DNA from 3 places in the Pseudomonas cistanchae genome. Region 2 is predicted to be linked to each of the others. Evidence: predicted binding sites of a transcription regulator. Region 2 holds the regulator's gene; each other region holds the start of a gene.

Region 1 (7,302 bases), on a different contig from region 2:
GTGGTCGGTACAACGCGCATCTGCCACTCGGGATCGCGCTGCGGGGCGTAGCGCTTATCGAGAGGCTTCGGGTTCGGCGCATGGCAATAGGCGCAGTTTTCATTGAATAACGCTCGACCCTGGCTGGCCAGTTCAATATCGACCTTGCCAAAAACCGCCTCCGGCCAACTCGGCGGTTTGAGCTGCTTAAGCGTTTCTTCCAGCGTGTACAAATCCCGCAGGCGTACGCTGGAGACGTAACGGTCCGCTTCGGCGACAGGTTTCCCATCGGCAGTGAGCAGGTGGACAGTCGCGCCAACCCCGAGCGCTTCGCCAACATTGCGTGCCATGGGCTGCATGGCCGATCCATTCCACTGGACCCAGTCAAATTTCCAGATGTCCCAGATCTGCGGGTAACTCACCGGCGCATTGGCGACGCGGTAGTTGCTTTGATCTATTGCATCGCCAAACACCGTATTGGCGATGCGACCAAAGGCATCGGTGCGGCCAAAGCCTTCTTCGGTAGGGTACAGCCCGCGATGCCAATCGTTGAATGCGGTACCCAGCATACGATCCAGCACCACCTTGAAGTCGCGTCTGAGCTGGGCGTGGCCTATCTCGTACTGATCACCCAACACCGCTTTGGCGAAGCGTTTGAACTTGAACGGGTTGTAGTACGTGAATGCCATGCTCATGCCGAGTGCCTGGCCGAAACTGCCGCCTTTCAAGGTCGGCACGGTGGACGCCAGGGAATGCAGCGCTGCACCGCCATCAATGCGTACTGCTTGACCTTGATAGCGCAACTGTCCTGTATGACAGGCCGCGCAGCTTATGTCGAGGTACTCGATGCCGCTCTCGTTGTCTGCGTGACGGGTGAAGCCGACAGGCAGATTGGCAGGGTTGAGCGCGGACGCCTGTTGTTGTGGATCAACGAGAAAGCCGAAACGGGCCAGGTACGCAGGGTCGGCAAATTTATCTGCACTCATCGGCATTTCAAGAGCTGCGAACCACTCATAGTGCAACCCTTTAACCTGAGTTCCTTGGGGGGTGTAGTAAAACGTTTCGCGCGCCTCAGAGCTCCATTGATCCAGGTAATGGAGTTTTTCCGGTTGTTGGTAAGTGGGCAGGTTGGGGTTGGCCACGAAGTACAAGGCAACACCAAGAGCTGCAACCACGAGGAATATGAGCCCATAAAGGGCCGAGCGAAGCACGCGCATATAAACATCCTTGTAGCTTTTTATTGTTGGTCTTTATGCCAATAGAAGCGCGCAATGGCAAGCTGCCATTATTTGGCGGCGGTGGCCTTTGATTGAACCCGCTTGGCTTTCATCGACGCTTAATCAGCCCCTGAACCACGCATATCCACTCAGCAGTTAAGGCTGTCTGCCTGGCGGTACAGCATGAGCAGTTTATGGGTGATGCTTTGCTGAATATCGTCGCGCTCGAAGCTGGAAAGTCGTGTAAGGGCACTGACCTGCAGGCGGTGAAGGTGGATATAAGGCATCTGTTGATCGAACTCGCGCAAATCGCCCTTCATCATGATGGGCAGAAAGACATCTCCGGCCTTTTTCTGATTGCTGATGATCTGTGCAAGCGCAGCTTTGAACGGCATGGTCTTGGGGGCGGGGCCGCCACCTTTTATGTGGGTGGTCAGCAACAGGCCCGGTTTACCCAGCACCGCGCCGGGCAATACGCACAGTCCGGTTTTGCGCACAGCGTGCATTTCTATGCCATGCAGGGTGTCGTGGAAGGCATAGGGGTTGGGCAACACCACCATCTTGCGGCCCATATCGCTTGGGAAGTGCAAGTTGTAGTTGGTGTAGAGCTGCCGCACCGACTCCGAATATACGCAGAGGCGATTTTCGAACAGCTTGATAAAGCGCTCGGCGAGTTCGCGTCGAGCGATGTTGTCCATGTCCCAAATAAGATCCTGGTTTTGCGGCTTACTGAGGTCAACTTCTTGATGTTCCATGCTGCAGGCTTTTCCCTAGACGCGAAATTGACCGAGTAGCTTGTTGAGTTGCTCAGCCAGTTGCCCCAACCGCTGGCCGGCCGTGCTGGATTGTTCGGCAGCCATGGCATTGTTATGGGCCAGGCCGGCCGCCTGGGTAACATTCTGGTTGATATCTTCGACCACGTGGGACTGCTCCAGAGTGGCACTGGCGATGGAAGCATTCAAGCCAGTCAGGTTGCGCAGCGACTGGGTGATCTGGCTGAGGCTTTGCCCGGCCTGGCTGGCCTGCTCGATGGTCAGTTGTGAAGCACGGCTGCTTTCATTGATGACTTTCACCGCTGCCTCCGAGTTGCCCTGCAGGCGCTCGATCATGCCATGGATTTCTGCCGTGGATTGCTGCGTGCGCTGGGCCAGCAAACGAACCTCATCGGCCACCACTGCAAAGCCTCGCCCTTGGTCGCCCGCGCGGGCGGCCTCGATGGCGGCATTGAGGGCAAGCAGGTTGGTTTGTTCGGCAATCGAGCGAATCACCTCGAGGACGCTACCGATTTGCGTGCTTTCCTGGGCCAGGGTCTGGATTACCTCAACCGCCTGATCGATGGTGCCGGACAACTGAGTGATCTGCCGCAGGCTGGCGTCAATGTTCTGCTGGCCCTGGGCCGCTTGCTCTTCAGCGGTGCGCACCTCGGTCGATGCGTGCTCGGCGTTCTTCGCCACGTCTTGCACGCCGTAGGTCACCTGGTTGACGGCAGTAGCGACCAATTCCATCTGCTGGGATTGTTGTTGGCTGTGTTGCCGGGCCTCGTCTGCAACGGTGCCCAGTCCCCGTGCCGCCTGATCCAGCGCACCGGCGGATTCCAGCGACTGGCGAATGACGTATCGCAGCTTCTCGGTAAAGGCATTGAAATGGCCCGCAAGAGCAGTCAGCTCGTCGCGTCCTGCGCTGTCCAGGCGACGGGTGAGGTCGCCTTCGCCGCTGGCGATACTGGCCATGGCGTCGACGGCTTCTTGAAGGGGGCGAGCAATGCTGCGGGCGATCAGCGTTACTAGCACGCCCATTAGCAATGCGATCGCGAAGCCGATGCCAAGCGCACGCAGCGCCTGCGCCTTGAACTCGACGTCTACGTTATCAGTGTAAACGCCGGAGCCAACGATCCAGCCCCATGGCTGGAACAGCTCGACATAGGAAATTTTTGGCACCGGTTCGCTGGAGCCCGGTTTTGGCCAGCGATAATCAACCTGCCCAGCGCCTTTTGCTTTGGCGATCTGCACCATGTCGTTGAACAGCGCCTTGCCGTCCGGGTCCTTGAAGCCGGAGAGGTTCTGCCCATCGAGCTTGGGATTGGTCGGGTGCATGATCATCGTGGGCGTCAGGTCGTTGATCCAGAAGTATTCCTGGCCGGCGTAACGCAGCCCCCGGATGGCATCTTTCGCCTGCTTCTGCGCGTCGTCACGGCTTAGGATGCCCGCCGTTTCAAGGCTGTGGTAGTGCTTGAGAATGCCAGCTGCGCTTTGCACGACATGCTGGGTCTTTTCCGCTTTGGCTGCGAACAGATCGCCATGGATTTGCTGCAGCATCAGCGCACCAAGACTGAACAGCATGACAATGGCGACGACCAGAATGAGCAACAGGCGGCGACTGATAGCGAGGTTGCGAAGGCTGTTCATAGGGGCGATTCCCAGTTTTTATTGTTCGGGGGCAAGCTATTTGTAGATCAAGCGGCGCCAGGATCGGCCCTTGGTGAACGCCTGTGTTCGACTACCGACGGCATGAATGACGCGGTTACGCCGAAAGAGCCTAGTTCTCTGATAGCATTTCGGCCCGAAGTCGGCAAACCTGAGCGCTATTCGACATTGCCGTCGATTTGCTCCTTGGTATTAGCTGAAAGAAAAATGCGGTACGTCGCCGCGCAGTCGTTAGATTTTCCGTGCGGTGATGCTGCGCGTAGAGGAGTTTTGATGGATTTGTGGGCGGCCATGCAGGCCTTTATTTTGGGCGTGGTGGAGGGCATCACCGAGTTTCTGCCGATTTCGAGCACCGGACACCAGATTATCGTCGCGGACCTCATCGGCTTCGGCGGCGAGCGGGCGATGGCGTTCAATATCATCATCCAGCTCGGAGCGATTCTTGCGGTGGTCTGGGAGTACCGGCGCAAAATTCTGGAAATCGTGATTGGCCTGCCGAAAGAGCGGCAGGCGCAGCATTTCACCCGCAATCTGTTGATCGCCTTTTTCCCCGCCGTGATCCTTGGTGTCGCATTCGCCGACCTGATTCACGCGTACCTGTTCAACGCCGTCACGGTTGCGACCGCGCTCGTGGTCGGTGGCGTCATCATGCTGTGGGCCGAGCGACGGACCCACCTCGTGAAGGTTGAGACGGTCGACGATATGCATTGGAGCGACGCCCTCAAGATCGGCTGCGCACAATGCCTGGCGATGATTCCCGGAACCTCGCGTTCTGGCGCGACCATCATCGGCGGCTTGTTGTTCGGGCTGTCGCGCAAGGCCGCCACCGAGTTTTCGTTTTTCCTGGCGATGCCGACCATGGTCGGTGCAGCGGTGTATTCCGGCTATAAGTACCGGGATCTGTTCCAGCCTGCCGATCTGCCAGTGTTCGCCATCGGCTTCGTTACATCCTTTATTTTCGCCATGATCGCCGTGCGCGCGCTGCTCAAGTTCATCGGCAACCACAGCTACGCGGCTTTTGCCTGGTACCGGATCGGCTTTGGTTTGTTGATTCTGGCCACCTGGCAGTTGAACCTGATCGACTGGAGCACGGCCCAGGGCTGAACAGGGGCAAGCAGGCTCGCTGTTGTCGCTTAAAAGCTCGACCCAAGGAGGCTCTATGAGCGGCTTCGACCACCAATTGCTCGACGTCAACGGTATTACTCTCAGCCTTTACAGCGCCGGTCCTGCTGAAGGTCGGCCGCTTTGGCTGCTGCATGGTTTTCCCGAGTGCTGGTACTCATGGCGCAAGCAGGTCGGCCCTTTGGTGAGTGCCGGCTATCGGGTACTGATTCCGGAGATGCGTGGCTATGGGCAGAGCGGTGCGCCGCATGAGCCAGCGGCCTATGATGTGGTGACTATCTGCGCCGACATCCAGGGCGCGATGGATCAGCTGGGTCAGCGGCAGGTCTGCGTCATTGGTCACGATTGGGGCGCCCCCATCGCCTGGCACCTTGCGCTTCTTGAGCCCGAACGGGTCAAAGCCGTGGTCGGCATGGCCGTGCCCTTTGCAGGGCGACCCAAGCAGCCAGCCATTACCACCATGCGTCAGCTGTATGCCGGGCGCTTTCATTACATCCTGCATTTTCAGCAGCCCGGCGTCGCCGAGGCAGAAATGGACGCCGACCTGCCGCGGACGCTGCGCATGATGATGCACAACACCTCGGCCGCTGTGCCTCGAGACTTTTTCCTGCAGGAGAAACCCGCTGACGCCGGATTGTTCGATGGCATGCAGGACCCCGGCCGGTTGCCTGACTGGTGCGATGAAGAAGCGTTTGCCCGCTACCTGGACACCTTCCGTGGTCGTGGCTTTTACGGTGCGCTGAACTGGTACCGGAACTTCGAGCGTAACTGGCAGCGCACCGAGATTCTGGCGGATCGCCAGGTCGAGCAACCGGCATTGTTTCTGCTTGGCGACCAGGACCCGGTTGGGACGCTGGAGGCTTACACACTCAAGCAAATGCCCAAGCGCGTGCCACACCTGGAGCAGCATGTGGTGAAGGCGTGCGGGCACTGGATTCAGAGTGAGCAGGCGGGTCAGGTCAATCAGCTGCTGCTGGATTTTCTGAGTCGCCATTACCCCTGAGCAACGGCTCGAGCGCATACGAAAACGCCCCGTTCACATCGCTGCGAACCGGGCGTTTTCATAAGTGCAGCGCTTAGACGATCACGCCCTGACTGCGCAGGTAATCATCGTAGGTACCGCTGAAGTCGGTGATGCCGTTGGCCGATAGCTCAATGATGCGGGTGGCCAGGGAGCCGACGAACTCGCGGTCATGGCTGACGAAGATCAGCGTGCCCGGGTAGTTCTCCAACGCCAGGTTGAGCGCCTCGATCGATTCCATGTCCAGGTGGTTGGTCGGTTCGTCCATCACCAGCACGTTGGGCTTTTGCACGATCAGCTTGCCAAACAGCATGCGACCTTGCTCACCGCCGGAGATGACCTTGACAGACTTGAGGATCTCATCGTTGGAAAACAGCATGCGCCCGAGGGTGCCGCGCACCATCTGCTCGCCCTGGGTCCACTGGCTCATCCAGTCGAACAGTGTCACGTCGTCTTCGAAGTCGTGGGCGTGGTCCTGTGCGTAGTAGCCCAGCTCGGCGCTGTCGGTCCATTTGACGCTACCGGCGTCCGGGGTCAGTTCGCCGACCAGGGTGCGCAGCAGGGTGGTCTTGCCGATACCGTTGGGGCCGATGATGGCCACACGCTCGCCGGCTTCAACCTGGAAGCTGAAGTTCTTGAACAGCGGCTTGCCGTCGAAGCCCTTGGCCATTTTCTCGACCATCACGGCCTGGCGGTGCAGCTTCTTGTTCTGCTCGAAGCGGATAAACGGGCTGACGCGGCTCGAAGGCTTGACCTCGGCCAGCTGGATCTTGTCGATCTGCTTGGCCCGCGAAGTGGCCTGCTTGGCTTTCGAGGCGTTGGCCGAGAAGCGGCTGACGAAATTCTGCAGTTCGGAAATCTGCGCCTTCTTCTTGGCGTTGTCCGACAGCAGCTGCTCGCGGGACTGGGTCGCGGCGGTCATGTACTCGTCGTAGTTGCCAGGGAACAGGCGCAGCTCGCCGTAATCCAGGTCGGCCATGTGGGTGCAGACCGAGTTCAGGAAGTGACGGTCGTGGGAAATGATGATCATGGTGCTGTTACGCACCGTCAGAATGTTTTCCAGCCAGCGGATGGTGTTGATGTCCAGGTGGTTGGTCGGCTCGTCTAGCAGCAGCACGTCCGGATCGGAGAACAGTGCCTGCGCCAGCAGTACGCGCAGTTTCCAGCCAGGGGCGACTTCGCTCATCGGACCGAAGTGCTGCTCCAGCGGAATACCCAGGCCAAGCAGCAGCTCGCCGGCGCGTGACTCGGCGGTGTAGCCGTCCATCTCGGCGAACTCGCCTTCGAGCTCGCCAACCTTCATGCCATCTTCTTCGCTCATCTCCGCGAGGGAGTAAATGCGGTCGCGTTCGGCTTTGACCTTCCACAGCTCTTCATGACCCATGATCACGGTGTCGATCACGCTGAATTCTTCGTAGGCGAACTGATCCTGGCGCAGCTTGCCCAGGCGTACGTTCGGCTCCAGCATCACCTGGCCGCCGGACGGCTCCAGATCACCACCGAGAATTTTCATAAAGGTCGACTTGCCGCAGCCGTTGGC
Region 2 (7,302 bases):
AAGGAGGTCCAGCGCCAGCAGGAACTGCTGCCTGCCCAGCGCGCCCAGGAAGTCAAAGAACTCGGCTGGGATGACGTCATGCCCGTGGACATGGTCGGCCTTGAGGTCGGCTATCGGCTGATCCCGCTGGTTGATCGCAATCAGGGCGGGCAATTGCTGGCGCGGATCAAGGGCGTGCGCAAGAAGCTCTCCCAGGAAATGGGCTTCCTGATGCCTTCGGTGCATATCCGCGACAACCTCGATCTGCAGCCTAACGCCTACCGCCTGACGCTGATGGGCGTCAGCGTGGCCGAAGCGGAGGTGTACCCGGATCGCGAGCTGGCGATCAACCCGGGTCAGGTGTTCGGCCCGCTCAATGGCGTGGCCGCCAAGGATCCGGCGTTTGGGCTGGAGGCGGTATGGATCGATCCGACCCAGCGCGACCAGGCGCAATCCCTCGGCTACACCGTGGTGGACGCCAGCACTGTGGTGGCGACCCACATCAACCAGATTCTGCACAAGCATGCCCACGAGCTGCTCGGCCACGAGGAAGTGCAGCAGCTGATGCAGTTGCTGGCGAAAAGCTCACCGAAGTTGGCCGAGGAGTTGGTACCGGGCATGGTCTCTTTGTCGACCCTGCTCAAAGTGCTGCAGGCACTGTTGCAGGAGCAGGTGCCGGTTCGCGACATCCGCACCATCGCCGAAACCATCGCCAACGTCGCTCCCAAGAGTCAAGATCCCGCCGCGATGGTGGCTGCGGTACGTGTCTCGCTGGCCCGCGCAATCGTGCAAAGCATTGCAGGACTAGAGCCGGAGCTGCCTGTGATCACCTTGGAACCAAGGTTGGAACAGATATTGCTCAATAGTCTACAGAAGGCCGGTCAGGGCTCCGAGGATGGCATCCTCCTGGAACCTGGCATGGCCGAGAAGCTGCAGCGATCCCTAGTGGAAGCAGGACAGCGCCAGGAAATGCTCGGCAAGCCAGTGATTCTGTTGGTGGCCGGTCCGGTTCGGGCAATGCTCTCACGGTTCGCGCGGTTGGCAGTCCCGAGTATGCATGTGTTGGCATACCAGGAAATTCCGGACAACAAGCAGGTCACCATCGTTGCGACGGTGGGGCAGAATTAACCGAGGTAACAGGCTATGCAGGTCAAACGCTTTTTCGCCGCCGATATGCGTCAAGCCATGAAACTGGTGCGTGATGAGTTAGGCGCTGACGCCTCGATCATTGCCAATCGCCGGGTAGCGGGCGGTGTTGAATTGACCGCCGCGCTGGATTACCAGATCCCCGCTGCGCCTGCCCGCCAAGCGAACCCGGTGCTAGAAGCCGAATTGCGCAAGACCCAGGCGCGTATCGCGTCGGCCCAGGCAGAACTGGCAACACGCGAGAACAGTGATAGCACCAAGGATCGCCAGCTTATTGGCGCAAAGCCTGACGTGCCCGCTGACAGCCTGGCCGCGGTCCTGAAAAAATCTCAGGCTGCAGCCGCTGCTGCAGCGCCCGCTCCGGCGAATCAGCAAGCGCTCGAAGCCATGCGCTTCGAATTGCATGGCCTGCGTGAATTGATCGAAGTGCAGCTGGGCTCCATCGCCTGGGGCCAGATGCAAACCCAGCGGCCGCAGCAGGCCAATCTGTGGCGTCGCTTGCAGCGCATGGGGTTGTCGGCCGATCTGTCGCGTGCACTGCTTGAGCGGGTCAACAAGGTCGCCGAGCCTCGTCAGGCCTGGCGCATGCTGCTGGCACATCTTGCCCACGCGATTCAGACGCCGAAACAGGAACCGCTGGAAGAGGGTGGCTTGATTGCCCTGGTTGGCCCTGCGGGTATGGGTAAGACCACGACTCTGGCGAAACTGGCGGCGCGCTACGTACTCAAGTACGGCGCTCAGAACGTCGCGCTGGTCAGCATGGACAGCTACCGCATCGGTGCCCAGGAGCAACTGAAAACCCTGGGCCGTATTCTCAATGTATCGGTGACCCAGGTCGACGCCTCGCAATCGCTGACCCAGGCACTCGCCCCCTTGGCACGCAAGCGCGTAGTGCTGCTCGATACCGCAGGTTTGCCGGGCAATGATCCAGCACTGCGCATGCAACTGGAAAGCCTCGCCTCGCGCAGCCTAAAAGTGAAGAATTACCTAGTATTGGCGGCAACTAGCCAGAGCCAGGTACTTAAAGCGGCCTACCATAGTTATAAGCATTGCGGCCTGGCCGGCTGCATTCTGACCAAGCTGGACGAGGCCACCAGCCTCGGTGAAGTTTTAAGTCTGGCCATTGGCCAGCGCCTGCCGGTAGCCTACGTGACGGATGGCCCGCGTATTCCGGATGATCTGCAAGTGCCGCGCAGCCACCAGTTGGTGAGCCGCGCAGTTGGCCTGCAATCCGACGAGGCGCCAAGCGAAGATGCAATGGCCGAGGTGTTTGCCGGGCTCTACCAGCAGCCAGCGCGTCGTGCAGGTTGATTGCTAGCGCAGCCGTGGTCGTTGAGATCAGGCATAGTATGTTCGTGTCGTGGTTCGTTGCAGCGCAAGCAGCCACATGGCTTCAGTCGAAGATAGACAAGGTGTGTAGATAACATGGGTAAGCATCCCGTACAGGTGATCGCGGTGACCGGCGGCAAGGGTGGCGTCGGCAAGACCAATGTGTCGGTGAATCTGTCCCTTGCTCTAGCCGATCTGGGGCGGCGAGTGATGCTGATGGATGCTGACCTGGGTCTGGCCAACGTCGACGTGCTGCTCGGCTTGACCGCCAAGCGCACCTTGGAAGATGTCATCAGTGGCGAATGCGAGCTGCGCGATGTGCTGCTGCAGGGCCCGGGCGGTATTCGGATCGTGCCGGCAGCCTCGGGCACCCAGAGCATGGTGCAACTGACCCATATGCAGCATGCCGGGCTGATCCAGGCGTTCAGCGACATCAGCGACAATCTCGACGTGTTGATCATCGACACCGCAGCCGGTATCGGCGACTCGGTGGTGAGCTTCGTGCGCGCGGCTCAGGAAGTGCTGGTGGTTGTCTGCGATGAACCGACCTCGATCACCGACGCCTATGCGCTGATCAAACTGCTCAATCGTGACCATGGCATGAGCCGTTTTCGGGTTCTGGCCAATATGGCCCACAGTCCCCAGGAAGGACGCAATCTCTTTGCTAAGCTGACTAAAGTTACTGATCGTTTTCTCGACGTGGCCCTCCAATACGTAGGTGCCGTGCCGTACGACGAATCGGTACGCAAGGCCGTACAGAAACAGCGTGCGGTTTACGAAGCATTTCCGCGCTCCAAATGCGCATTGGCATTCAAGGCGATCGCGCAGAAAGTCGATGCCTGGCCGCTGCCGGCCAACCCACGCGGTCATTTGGAGTTTTTCGTCGAACGCTTGGTACGCCAACCGATTGCGGATTCGGCCACATGACAGCAGCTACTGGACTCCTTATGTACAGCAAAGCGCAAGCACAGGATTCCCAGCATCAACTGATCGAGCGCTACGCGCCTCTGGTAAAACGCATCGCCTATCACCTGCTGGCGCGCTTGCCGGCGAGTGTGCAGGTTGATGATCTGATTCAGGCCGGCATGATCGGCCTGCTCGAAGCGTCAAAAAAATACGACGGCGGCAAGGGCGCGAGTTTCGAGACTTTTGCCGGCATTCGCATACGTGGCTCGATGCTCGACGAAGTTCGCAAAGGCGACTGGGCCCCGCGTTCGGTGCATCGCAACAGCCGCATGGTCAGCGACGCCATCCGAAAAATTGAGGCCAGAACGGGCCGCGACGCTAAAGATCAAGAGGTTGCGGCCGAACTTCAATTGAGTCTCGAGGATTACTACGGCATTCTGGGGGACACTTTAGGCAGCCGTTTGTTCAGTTTCGACGACCTTCTGCAGGACGGCGAGCACAACGGGTTGCGTGAAGATGCCAGCTCCGCCTACACCGAACCTTCTCGCGATCTGGAAGACGAACGCTTTCAAACGGCCCTGGCCGATGCGATTGCCAACCTGCCAGAGCGCGAGCGCCTGGTGCTGGCGCTGTATTACGACGAAGAACTGAATTTGAAAGAAATTGGTGAAGTACTTGGGGTTAGCGAATCGCGTGTCAGCCAGTTGCATAGCCAGTGCGCCGCGCGGTTGCGTGCACGCCTGGGTGAGTGGCGCGCGAACTAGAAAGCAGCGGTCGTTGCAGAGCGGGCTGGTAGATATTGGCTTGTCGATTTAGCCATACAGATTTTTTGCAACGGCCCGCCAGGCCGGTTTCATGATTAAAAGGCGTAGCCAGGTGCTGGTTACGTTCGGGACGGTACGGAGGTCGACTTGGACAAAAATATGAAAATCCTCATCGTTGACGATTTTTCGACGATGCGACGGATCATCAAGAACCTTTTGCGTGATCTGGGGTTCACCAACACCGCGGAAGCCGATGACGGCACCACGGCACTGCCGATGTTACAAAGCGGCGGTTTTGATTTTCTGGTGACCGACTGGAACATGCCCGGCATGACCGGTATCGATCTGCTGCGCGCGGTACGGGCGGATGAGCGCCTGAAGCAGTTGCCGGTGTTGATGGTGACCGCGGAAGCCAAGCGCGACCAAATTATCGAAGCTGCTCAAGCGGGGGTTAATGGCTACGTGGTCAAGCCCTTCACGGCCCAAGTGCTGAAGGAAAAGATTGAGAAAATCTTTGAGCGGGTTAACGGCTGATGTCTGCCGCGAGGGTTTTATGGAACATGATGATCATCCCCTGGACGACTTCGAGTCGTCCTTGAAACACAACGCTCGCCAGCTGGTTGATAGCCTTGAACAAGGCAACTTTGGCGAAGCGGTTCAGGTTATTAACGAACTCAACAAGACCCGCGATCATGGCTTGTACGTTGAAGTGGGCAAGCTGACCCGCGAATTACATAACGCCATTGTCAATTTTCAGATTGATCCACGGGTACCTCATGCCACTGAAGTGTCGCAAATAACCGACGCGACCGAGCGCCTGAACTACGTGGTGACGATGACCGAGAAAGCGGCCAATCGGACCATGGATCTGGTCGAGCAGAGTGCACCGCTAGTCAATGGCATCGGCGACGAGGCTCAGGCCTTGAGCGCGGAGTGGGGCCGTTTCATGCGACGCGAGCTGAGCGCCGATGGCTTCCGTGAGCTGGCCAAGCGCATCGAGCATTTTCTTGCCTTGAGTGAACGCAGCAGCGGAGCCCTGTCAGGTCACCTGAACGATATTCTGCTAGCCCAGGATTTTCAGGACCTCACCGGCCAGGTGATCAAGCGGGTCACGCAGCTGGTTACCGAGGTTGAAAGCAACCTGCTGAAACTGGTGTTGATGGCCAGCCAGGTCGACCGCTTGGCCGGGGTTCAACACAACCATGTCGAGTTACGTGCCGAACAAGAACAAAAAAAACAGCCTTCCCATGGTGAAGGTCCGCAGATTCATGCCGATAAGCGTGAAGACGTCGCTTCTAATCAGGATGACGTCGACGATCTGCTTTCCAGCCTAGGATTTTAGGAGCACGTCTATGAGCTTCGGCGCCGATGAAGAAATCCTTCAGGATTTCCTGGTAGAGGCCGGCGAGATTCTCGAATTATTGTCCGAGCAGTTGGTCGAGCTAGAAAGCCGCCCGGACGATATGAATCTGCTAAATGCGATTTTTCGCGGCTTCCATACCGTCAAGGGTGGTGCCGGATTCCTTCAGCTCAATGAGCTGGTGGAGTGCTGTCATATCGCCGAAAACGTGTTCGACATCCTGCGCAAGGGTGAGCGGCGCGTCGATTCCGAGCTTATGGACGTTGTGTTGGAAGCGCTGGACGCGGTCAACGGAATGTTCTCGCAGGTACGTGAGCGGGTCGAGCCGACTCCCGCGACTCCTGAACTGCTGGCCGCACTTGCCCGTCTGGCCGAGCCTGCCGGTGCTGAACCGGTAGCTCCTGTGGTCGAGACGAACGTCGCCCCTCCCGCAGCAGATATCACCGACAGCGAATTCGACCAGTTGCTCGATGCGATGGACGAAGAGCGCAGCGCTGCCCCGGCTGCAGCCGCCGCGTCTGATGAAATCACCGACGACGAGTTCGAGTCGTTGCTGGATCAGTTGCACGGCAAGGGCCAGTTTGCCGCCGAAGCACCTGCACAGGCGGCTACGCCTGCGGCTCCCGCTGCCAGTGCAAGCAACGAAATTACCGATGACGAATTCGAGTCTCTGCTGGATCAGTTGCACGGCAAAGGCCAGTTCTCGGCGCCTGAACCGGCTGCGCCAGCGGCGGCTGAGCCAAGTGCGCCCCGCGCTGGCGATGAAATCACCGATGACGAATTCGAAGCGCTGCTTGACCAACTGCATGGCAAAGGCAAGTTCGTCGAGCCTGCGGCGATCCAAGCGCCGGCCGCTGCTGCAGTCGAGCCCGCCAAGCCAGCTGCAAAACCTGTAGCCAAACCCGCTGCGAAGGAAGTGGCCAAGCCAGCTGCCGCAAGCCCGGCGCCTGCGGCTGCAGCGGAAAAAGCACCACCGCCTAGCGAGGCCGAAACCACTGTACGAGTGGATACCGCGCGCCTGGACGAGATCATGAACATGGTCGGCGAACTGGTATTGGTGCGTAACCGCCTGGTGCGTCTGGGTTCCAATAGCGGCGACGAAGCCATGTCCAAGGCAGTCTCCAACCTGGACGTAGTTACTGCCGATCTGCAGACGGCCGTCATGAAAACGCGCATGCAGCCCATCAAGAAAGTCTTCGGGCGTTTTCCCCGCCTGGTTCGCGATCTGGCGCGCAGCCTGAAGAAAGAGATCAATCTGGAGCTGGTCGGGGAAGAGACCGATCTCGACAAGAACCTGGTCGAGGCGCTGGCCGATCCGCTGGTGCACCTGGTGCGCAACGCGGTCGACCATGGCATCGAGACCCCTGAAGAGCGCGAAGCGGCGGGCAAGCAGCGCGGCGGCAAGGTGGTGCTGTCAGCGGAACAGGAAGGTGACCATATTCTGCTGTCGATATCCGATGACGGCAAAGGCATGGATGCCGATCAGCTGCGGGCCAAGGCCGTGGAAAAAGGCCTGCTGGACAAGGACGCTGCCGATCGACTGAACGAATTCGAATGCTACAACCTGATTTTCGCGCCGGGGTTTTCGACCAAAACCGAGATTTCCGATGTGTCCGGCCGCGGCGTGGGCATGGACGTGGTGAAAACCAAGATTTCCCAGCTCAACGGCACCGTCAACGTGTTCTCGGTCAAGGGCCAGGGCTCGAAGATCATCATCAAGGTACCGCTGACGCTGGCGATCATGCCGACCTTGATGGTCATGCTGGGCGATCAGGCGTTCGCGTTCCCTCTGGTCAACGTGAACGAAATCTTCCACCT
Region 3 (7,302 bases), on a different contig from region 2:
TGCCGTCGCCAATCGAGACGCCAGGGCAGATGATCGACCCACCTCCGACCCAGACGTCTGCGCCGATGGCGATGGGCTTGCCGAACTCCACGCCCGTGCGTCGCTCCTCTGCGCTCATGGGGTGCGACGCGGTGTAGATCTGTACGGCCGGCCCAAAAAGCGTGTTGTTGCCTATCGACACCGGCGCGACGTCGAGCACCACGCAGTTGAAGTTGAAGTAAACGTGTTCCCCCAGCTTGATGTTGTAGCCGTAGTCGCAGAAAAACGGCGGCGTCAGGTAGGCATTGGTCGGTGCGCCAATCAGGGTGCTGACCAGCGCCGCTCGTTCACTCGCAGGTGCGTCTGCGGCGAGACTGTTGAGTTGCTGGCACAGCCGGCGGGCGGTGTTCCGCTCGGCAACCAGTTGCGGATCGTTGGCGTTGTAGCCTGCACCGCTGAGCATCTTGTGTTTTTCGCTATCCATTCGAGCAACCCTTATGCGCTGTTTGAGTGCCTGCTCGGTCGATAACGGGCCAAGCCGTGGCGGGGTTAGGCTCTGATGCTGGCAGGGCGCGAAAGTGCCGTTCAGGGGCAGCGCAGTGCACGGCGGATGCGCAGTACCGACTGCTTAGCCAAATGGCGCAGGGACAAATTTTGTGCAAAAAAAGCGCTCCTATGGCGGAGCGCCTTTTCGAGGGGGGCAGGTTAGCGGTTGAAGCGTTCGACCAGCGAATACTGGCCTTGCGCGGTGGCGGTCAGCTCCTTGCTCAGTTCCGCGGTGCTATGGGCCTCGCCCGACGTCTTCTCGGCCAATTCGGCGATGTTGGTGATGTTGCGGTTGATCTCGTCGGCCACCGCGCTTTGTTCCTCGGCGGCTGCGGCGATCTGGTTGGCCATGTCGGAGATATTGGCCACTGCATCGCTGATGCCGACCAGCGCCTGGTCTGCCTGCTGCACGTGTTCAACCCCTTCGTCGGCCTGCCTGCGGCCGATCTCCATAGCCATCACTGCTTCTTCTGCAGTGCGTTGCAGCTTGGCGATCAATTGGTGTATCTGCCCGGTGGATTCCGCCGTGCGCTGCGCCAGCGAGCGTACTTCGTCGGCCACCACGGCAAAGCCGCGGCCCATTTCACCGGCCCGCGCGGCCTCGATGGCAGCGTTGAGGGCGAGCAGGTTGGTCTGATCGGCGATGCCTTTGATCACATCCACCACGCCGCCAATTTCATTGCTGTCCTGGGCCAGGCGATTGACGGTTTCCCCGGTATCGCCGACCGACAGCGACAGCCGCTGAATCGCTTCGCGGGTTTCGGCGGCAATCGCGCGGCCCTGACTGGTCAGCCGGTTGGCTTCCTGGGTTGCGATGGCGGTGCGGGCCACATTGCTCGCTACTTCCAGAGTGGTAGCGGCCATTTCGTTGACGGCGGTGGCGACCTGTTCGGTTTCCTGACGCTGACGGTCCAGGCCAGCGGAACTGCTCTGGGCCAAGTTGTCGGCCTGCTTAGCCTGCTTGGAGAGGTTTTCTGCGGTGTCCTGCAAGCGCGTCAGGTAGGTTTTCAGACGGGCATCCTGGCTGAGCATGGCCATTTCCAAGCGGGCCTGCTCGCCACTGCTATCGGTGTACATCTGCGCAATCAACGGGTCGGAGGTCGCTTGTTCGGCCAGTTGTAACAAACGCTTGATACCGCGGTTCTGCCAGGCCAGACCGGCGAGCCCGAGGGGAATCGACAGCACCGCTGCAAGCAGGAAGCCCCAGTGGCTATCGAGCCAGGCGCCAACCAGAAAGCCGACCTGGCTGACCAGAATGAACGGCAGCCAACCCAGCAATGCCGGCACCCAGCGCTGGCTGCTGGGGATGGCCGCGCTACCCGAATTGATGCGCTTGTACAGCGCTTCGGCGCGGGCGATCTGCTCGGCGGTCGGTTTGACCCTCACCGATTCGTAGCCCATGACCTGGCCGTTGTTGAGCACTGGGGTGACGTAGGCGTTGACCCAATAGTGGTCACCGTTCTTCGCGCGATTCTTGACGATGCCCATCCACGGCCGACCTTTTTTCAGGGTCGTCCACATGTGTTCGAACACGGCAGAAGGAACGTCGGGGTGGCGTACCAGATTGTGTGGTGAGCCGATCAGCTCTTCGCGGGTAAAGCCACTGATGGCGATAAAGCCTTCGTTGCAGTAGCTGATCTGGCCTTTCAGGTCGGTCGTGGAGATAAGACGCTGCTGAGCGGGGAAGGTACGTTCACGCTGGGTAACGGGCTGGTTATTGCGCATAGGACATGTTCCTGTGATCGATGACAGCTAATCGGCCGGTCTGATCCGAAATTGAGTGCTGAACATCGCCAATCCTTGGTTTTTTTTCAGGGCTGTGGGTTTCGCTGGCCAAAGGGCAGGCTCTAAGACGGGCCTGCCCGCGTTCAGCTTAGCTGGCAGCCAGCAACTGGCGTAGCACGTAGTGAAGAATGCCGCCTGCCTTGAAGTATTCGACTTCATTGAGCGTGTCGATGCGGCACAGCACCTCGAACCGTTCGACAGCCTGATTTTCTGCGCCGATTTCTACCGTCAGGTTCATCAACGGGTGCAGTTCGACGCCGTCCAGCCCGCAGATGCGCAGTTTCTCCTGGCCTGTCAGCTTGAGGGTCTTGCGACTTTGTCCGGCCTTGAACTGCAGCGGCAGTACACCCATGCCAACCAGATTGGAGCGATGAATTCGCTCGAAGCTTTCCGCGATCACCGCTTTGACGCCCAGCAGGTTGGTGCCCTTGGCCGCCCAGTCGCGGGACGAACCAGTGCCATATTCCTTGCCGGCAATCACCACCAGTGGCGTGCCCTCGGCCTGATAGCGCATGGCCGCGTCGTAGATAGAGAGCTTCTCGCCGCTGGGGATGTGCACCGTATTGCCGCCTTCCTCACCGCCGAGCATCTCGTTGCGAATGCGGATATTGGCGAAGGTGCCGCGCATCATCACCTCGTGATTGCCGCGCCGGGAGCCGTAGGAGTTGAAGTCCAGCGGCTCGACGCCTTGCTCGCGCAGGTAACGGCCGGCGGGACTGTCGGCTTTGATATTGCCGGCCGGGGAAATGTGGTCGGTGGTCACCGAATCGCCCAGTAACGCCAGGATATGGGCCTGATGGATATCGCCAATATGGGGCGGCGCTTCGGCGATGCCCTCAAAGAACGGCGGATGTTGGATGTAGGTCGAGTCAGCCTGCCAGGCATAGGTATCCGCCTGCGGTATCTGAATGGCTTGCCACTGTTCGTCGCCGGTGAACACCTCGGCATATTCCCGGCGGAACATCGAGGTACTGACCTGTTCCACCGCTTTGGCGATTTCTTCCTGGCTTGGCCAGATGTCCCTGAGGTACACCGGCTGGCCGTGAGTGTCCTGGCCCAGGGGGTCGCGAGTGATATCGATCTGCATGGTGCCGGCCAGGGCATAGGCCACCACCAGCGGCGGCGATGCCAGCCAGTTGGTCCGCACCAGCGGGTGCACGCGGCCCTCGAAGTTGCGATTGCCGGATAGCACCGAGGCGACGGTCAGGTCGTTCTTCTGGATCGCCTGTTCGATCGGTTCCAGCAAGGGTCCCGAGTTGCCGATGCAGGTTGTGCAGCCATAGCCGACCAGGTCGAAGCCAAGCGCGTCGAGGTACTGAGTCAGGTCCGCGGCCTTGAAGTACTCGGTCACGACCTTGGAACCGGGCGCGAGGGAACTCTTCACCCAGGGCTTGCGCTGCAGGCCTTTCTCGACCGCCTTTTTCGCCAGCAGGCCGGCCGCCATCATGACGCTGGGGTTGGAGGTGTTGGTGCACGAGGTGATGGCGGCAATCACCACCGCGCCGTCTTTCAGGCGGTGGGTCTGGCCCTGGTATTCATACTCGATTTCGTTTTTCGATTCTTCACTGCCCACCGCCGTTCCGCCGCCGCCTTCGCTCAGTAAACGGCCTTCCTCTTTGGCGGTCGGCTTCAAGCGCAGGCCGACGAATTCGTCGAACACCTGGCGGACCCTGCCAAGGGCGACCCGGTCCTGCGGCCGCTTCGGCCCGGCCAGCGAGGCTTCGACGCTGGCCATGTCGAGTTCCAGGCTGTCGCTGAACACCGGCTCCTGGCCCGGCTCGCGCCACAGCCCCTGAGCCTTGCAGTAGGCCTCGACCAGTTTGACGGTCTGCTCCGGCCGGCCGGACAAACGCAAGTAACCCAGGGTGATGTCATCGACCGGAAAGAAGCCGCAGGTGGCGCCGTACTCGGGCGCCATGTTGGCGATGGTGGCGCGGTCGGCCAGGGGCAGGGCGGCCAGGCCATCGCCGTAGAATTCGACAAACTTGCCGACCACGCCTTTCGTGCGCAGCATCTGGGTAACAGTCAGCACCAGATCGGTGGCGGTGATGCCTTCCTTGAGCTTGCCGGTGAGCTTGAAGCCGATCACTTCGGGGATCAGCATCGACACCGGCTGGCCAAGCATGGCCGCTTCCGCCTCGATGCCGCCGACGCCCCAGCCGAGCACGCCGAGGCCGTTGATCATGGTGGTGTGCGAGTCGGTGCCGACCAGGGTGTCAGGGAAGGCGAAGGTCTGGCCGTCTTCTTCCTTGGTCCACACGGTACGGCCCAGGTATTCCAGGTTGACCTGGTGGCAGATGCCGGTGCCGGGCGGTACCACGCTGAAGTTGTCGAACGCATGCTGGCCCCAGCGCAAGAACGCGTAGCGCTCGCCGTTGCGCGCCATTTCAATGTCGACGTTCTGCTCGAACGCCGAGGCGCTGGCGAATTTGTCGACCATCACCGAATGGTCGATCACCAGGTCCACCGGTGACAGCGGATTGATTTTCTGCGGGTCGCCGCCGGCCTTGGCGACCGCGTCGCGCATGGCAGCCAGGTCGACGACCGCCGGCACGCCGGTGAAATCCTGCATCAGCACCCGGGCCGGGCGGTACTGGATCTCCCGGGTCGAACTGCGTTTGTCCAGCCAGTCGGCCATGGCCTGCAGGTCCGTGCCGGTGACGGTCTTGCCGTCCTCCCAGCGCAGCAGGTTTTCCAGCAGGACTTTCAACGACATCGGCAGGCGGTCGATGTTGCCGAGACGCTTGGCCGCTTCCACCAGGCTGAAATAGTGATAGGTCTGGCCCTCGACGTCGAGGCTGCGGCGACTGTTGAGGCTATCGATAGAGGGCATGGCGCATCTCCTGGGTCAGGCCGTTGCAGGCGCGGTTGGCGGTTTTCGTCTGGGCCGCCGGTTGGCATTGCAGGTCGGTGTGGCTCGCACGGTACAAGCCGGATTGAAGGCTGCAGAGTCGTTCAGACTAGCTCTGCTTGATGGATGCTGCTGTTTAACTGGACAGGTCGTTGCCGCTGGGGGTTCCCGATTCCGCTATGATGCGCGCCTTATGGAAGCCGCGATTAACACCTACCGATGAATACCGCCCTGTTACTGCACTGCCGCCCCGGATTCGAAAGCGAGGTGTGCGCGGAAATCGCCGAGCACGCCGCGCGCCTCGAGGTTGCCGGCTACGCCAAGGCCAAACCGAGCACCGCCTGCGCCGAGTTCATTTGCAGCGAAGCCGATGGCGCCGAGCGCCTGATGGCCGGCGTGCGTTTCAACGCGCTGATTTTCCCGCGGCAGTGGGCGCGCGGGGTGTTTATCGACCTGCCCGAGCTGGACCGTATCAGTGTGTTGCTTGCCCACCTGGCGGACGCGCCGGTATTCGGCAGCCTGTGGCTGGAAGTGCTGGATACCAACGACGGCAAGGAGCTGTCGAACTTCTGCAAGAAGTTCGAAGCGCCGCTGCGCAATGCCCTGAGCAAGGCTGGCAAGCTGGTCGAGGATGCGCACAAGCCGCGTCTGCTGCTGACCTTCAAGAGTGGTCGCGAAGTGTTCGTCGGCATGGCCGCCGCGAATAATTCGGCGCTCTGGCCCATGGGCATTCCGCGCCTGAAGTTCCCCCGCGAGGCGCCAAGCCGCTCGACCCTCAAGCTGGAAGAGGCCTGGCACACCTTTATTCCCCGCGAGCAGTGGGACGAGCGCCTGTCGGACGAGATGACCGGCGTCGACCTCGGCGCCGCACCGGGCGGCTGGACCTATCAACTGGTCAAGCGCGGCATGCTGGTGACCGCCATCGACAACGGCCCCATGGCCGAGAGTCTGATGGACACCGGCCTGGTGACCCACCTGATGGTTGATGGCTTCACCTGGAAGCCCAAACAGCCGGTGGACTGGATGGTCTGCGATATTGTCGAAAAACCTGCACGCAGCGCCGCCTTGCTGGAAACCTGGATCGGTGAAGGCCATTGCCGTGAAGCCGTGGTCAACCTCAAATTACCGATGAAGCAGCGCTACGCCGAAGTGCGCCGTTTGCTGCAGCGCCTCGAAGACGCTTTCGCCGAGCGCAAGGTCAAGGTCTCGATCGCCTGCAAACAGCTCTACCACGACCGCGAGGAAGTGACCTGCCATTTGCGCCGGTTAAGCAAGTAGCCGGCTTTTGTAGGGTGGGCATGGCGCAGCCTTGTTCACCGCTGGCAGCCCAATGGCGGACAAGCCTTCGGCATGTTCGCCCTACGAGATTGCATGCCCTGCAGATAAACATAGGATCTACGGGGCTGGCGCCAATTGGCTAACGGCAAAGGTGACCTTTGCCGTGGCTTTGCGCGAGAATAGCCGCCTGTTTCTGGAGCCAGCCGATGTCCTTGCAATCCGACGCCATTCTCGACGACACCCTTGACGCCAGCGGGCTGAATTGCCCGGAGCCGGTGATGATGCTGCACAACAAGGTGCGCGACCTGCCCGCCGGTGGTCTGCTCAAGGTGATCGCCACCGACCCCTCAACCCAGCGCGACATCCCTAAGTTCTGCGTCTTTCTCGGCCACGAACTGGTCGAACAGACGCAGGACGGCGGCACCTACCTGTACCTGATCCGCAAGAAGACGGATTGACCCATCAGGGATTTGTAGCCGCCGCATTCCAGCCCGACTGCCCCGGCGCTAGACCGCAGCTTTGCAGCGTGCGTTGCCAGGCCTGCACATGGCGCGTGGTGGCCTGCTGAAAGTCGAGCCACAGCGAATCCTCCGTGCCGGCCAGCTGCGTCAGATAGCTACGGGTCGTCGCCGGCGCCGTGGTGATCGCGGCGAGTCGGCGTAGCTGCTGGCTCCACTGCCGGCCCCGCTGGTCGATTTCCGCGAGGTATGGCTGCATCGCGCCGGCGTAATACTTAACGAAGATGTTCTGCACGATGCGTGCGCGTGGCGTCGCCTTGCCCTGCGGACAGATGGGCCGCTGCTGCTGACGGCGTTCCAGCAACTCGCTGGCCTGGTTCAGGCTGTGGCTGAGGCTGGCCAGGC

Evidence for each region. The regulator FliA, encoded in region 2, starts transcription of late flagellar genes. The targets are predictions, from matches to a motif close to CTAAAGTTTNNNNNNNNNNNGCCGNTAA.
Region 1: a site for FliA is predicted at 3,748-3,775, ahead of ACX0MV_RS06980 (methyl-accepting chemotaxis protein). Genes of this name have one in related genera too.
Region 3: a site for FliA is predicted at 2,279-2,306, ahead of ACX0MV_RS09090 (methyl-accepting chemotaxis protein). Genes of this name have one in related genera too.

The regions. Positions count from the first base shown of each region.
Region 1 is NZ_JBTLWN010000002.1:2,555-9,856, forward strand. It holds gene ACX0MV_RS06970 (di-heme-cytochrome C peroxidase) at 1-1,196, opposite strand, end outside; gene ACX0MV_RS06975 (hypothetical protein) at 1,346-1,951, opposite strand; gene ACX0MV_RS06980 (methyl-accepting chemotaxis protein) at 1,967-3,601, opposite strand; gene ACX0MV_RS06985 (undecaprenyl-diphosphate phosphatase) at 3,893-4,723, shown strand; gene ACX0MV_RS06990 (alpha/beta fold hydrolase) at 4,779-5,744, shown strand; gene ACX0MV_RS06995 (ABC-F family ATPase) at 5,818-7,302, opposite strand, start outside.
Region 2 is NZ_JBTLWN010000005.1:117,268-124,569, reverse strand. It holds gene flhA (flagellar biosynthesis protein FlhA) at 1-1,107, shown strand, start outside; gene flhF (flagellar biosynthesis GTPase FlhF) at 1,123-2,436, shown strand; gene fleN (flagellar synthesis regulator FleN) at 2,551-3,381, shown strand; gene fliA (RNA polymerase sigma factor FliA) at 3,378-4,124, shown strand; gene ACX0MV_RS14930 (chemotaxis response regulator CheY) at 4,284-4,658, shown strand; gene ACX0MV_RS14925 (protein phosphatase CheZ) at 4,678-5,466, shown strand; gene ACX0MV_RS14920 (chemotaxis protein CheA) at 5,477-7,302, shown strand, end outside.
Region 3 is NZ_JBTLWN010000002.1:475,524-482,825, reverse strand. It holds gene ACX0MV_RS09095 (sugar O-acetyltransferase) at 1-463, opposite strand, end outside; gene ACX0MV_RS09090 (methyl-accepting chemotaxis protein) at 685-2,250, opposite strand; gene acnA (aconitate hydratase AcnA) at 2,399-5,143, opposite strand; gene rlmM (23S rRNA (cytidine(2498)-2'-O)-methyltransferase RlmM) at 5,381-6,439, shown strand; gene tusA (sulfurtransferase TusA) at 6,646-6,897, shown strand; gene ACX0MV_RS09070 (DUF3080 family protein) at 6,902-7,302, opposite strand, start outside.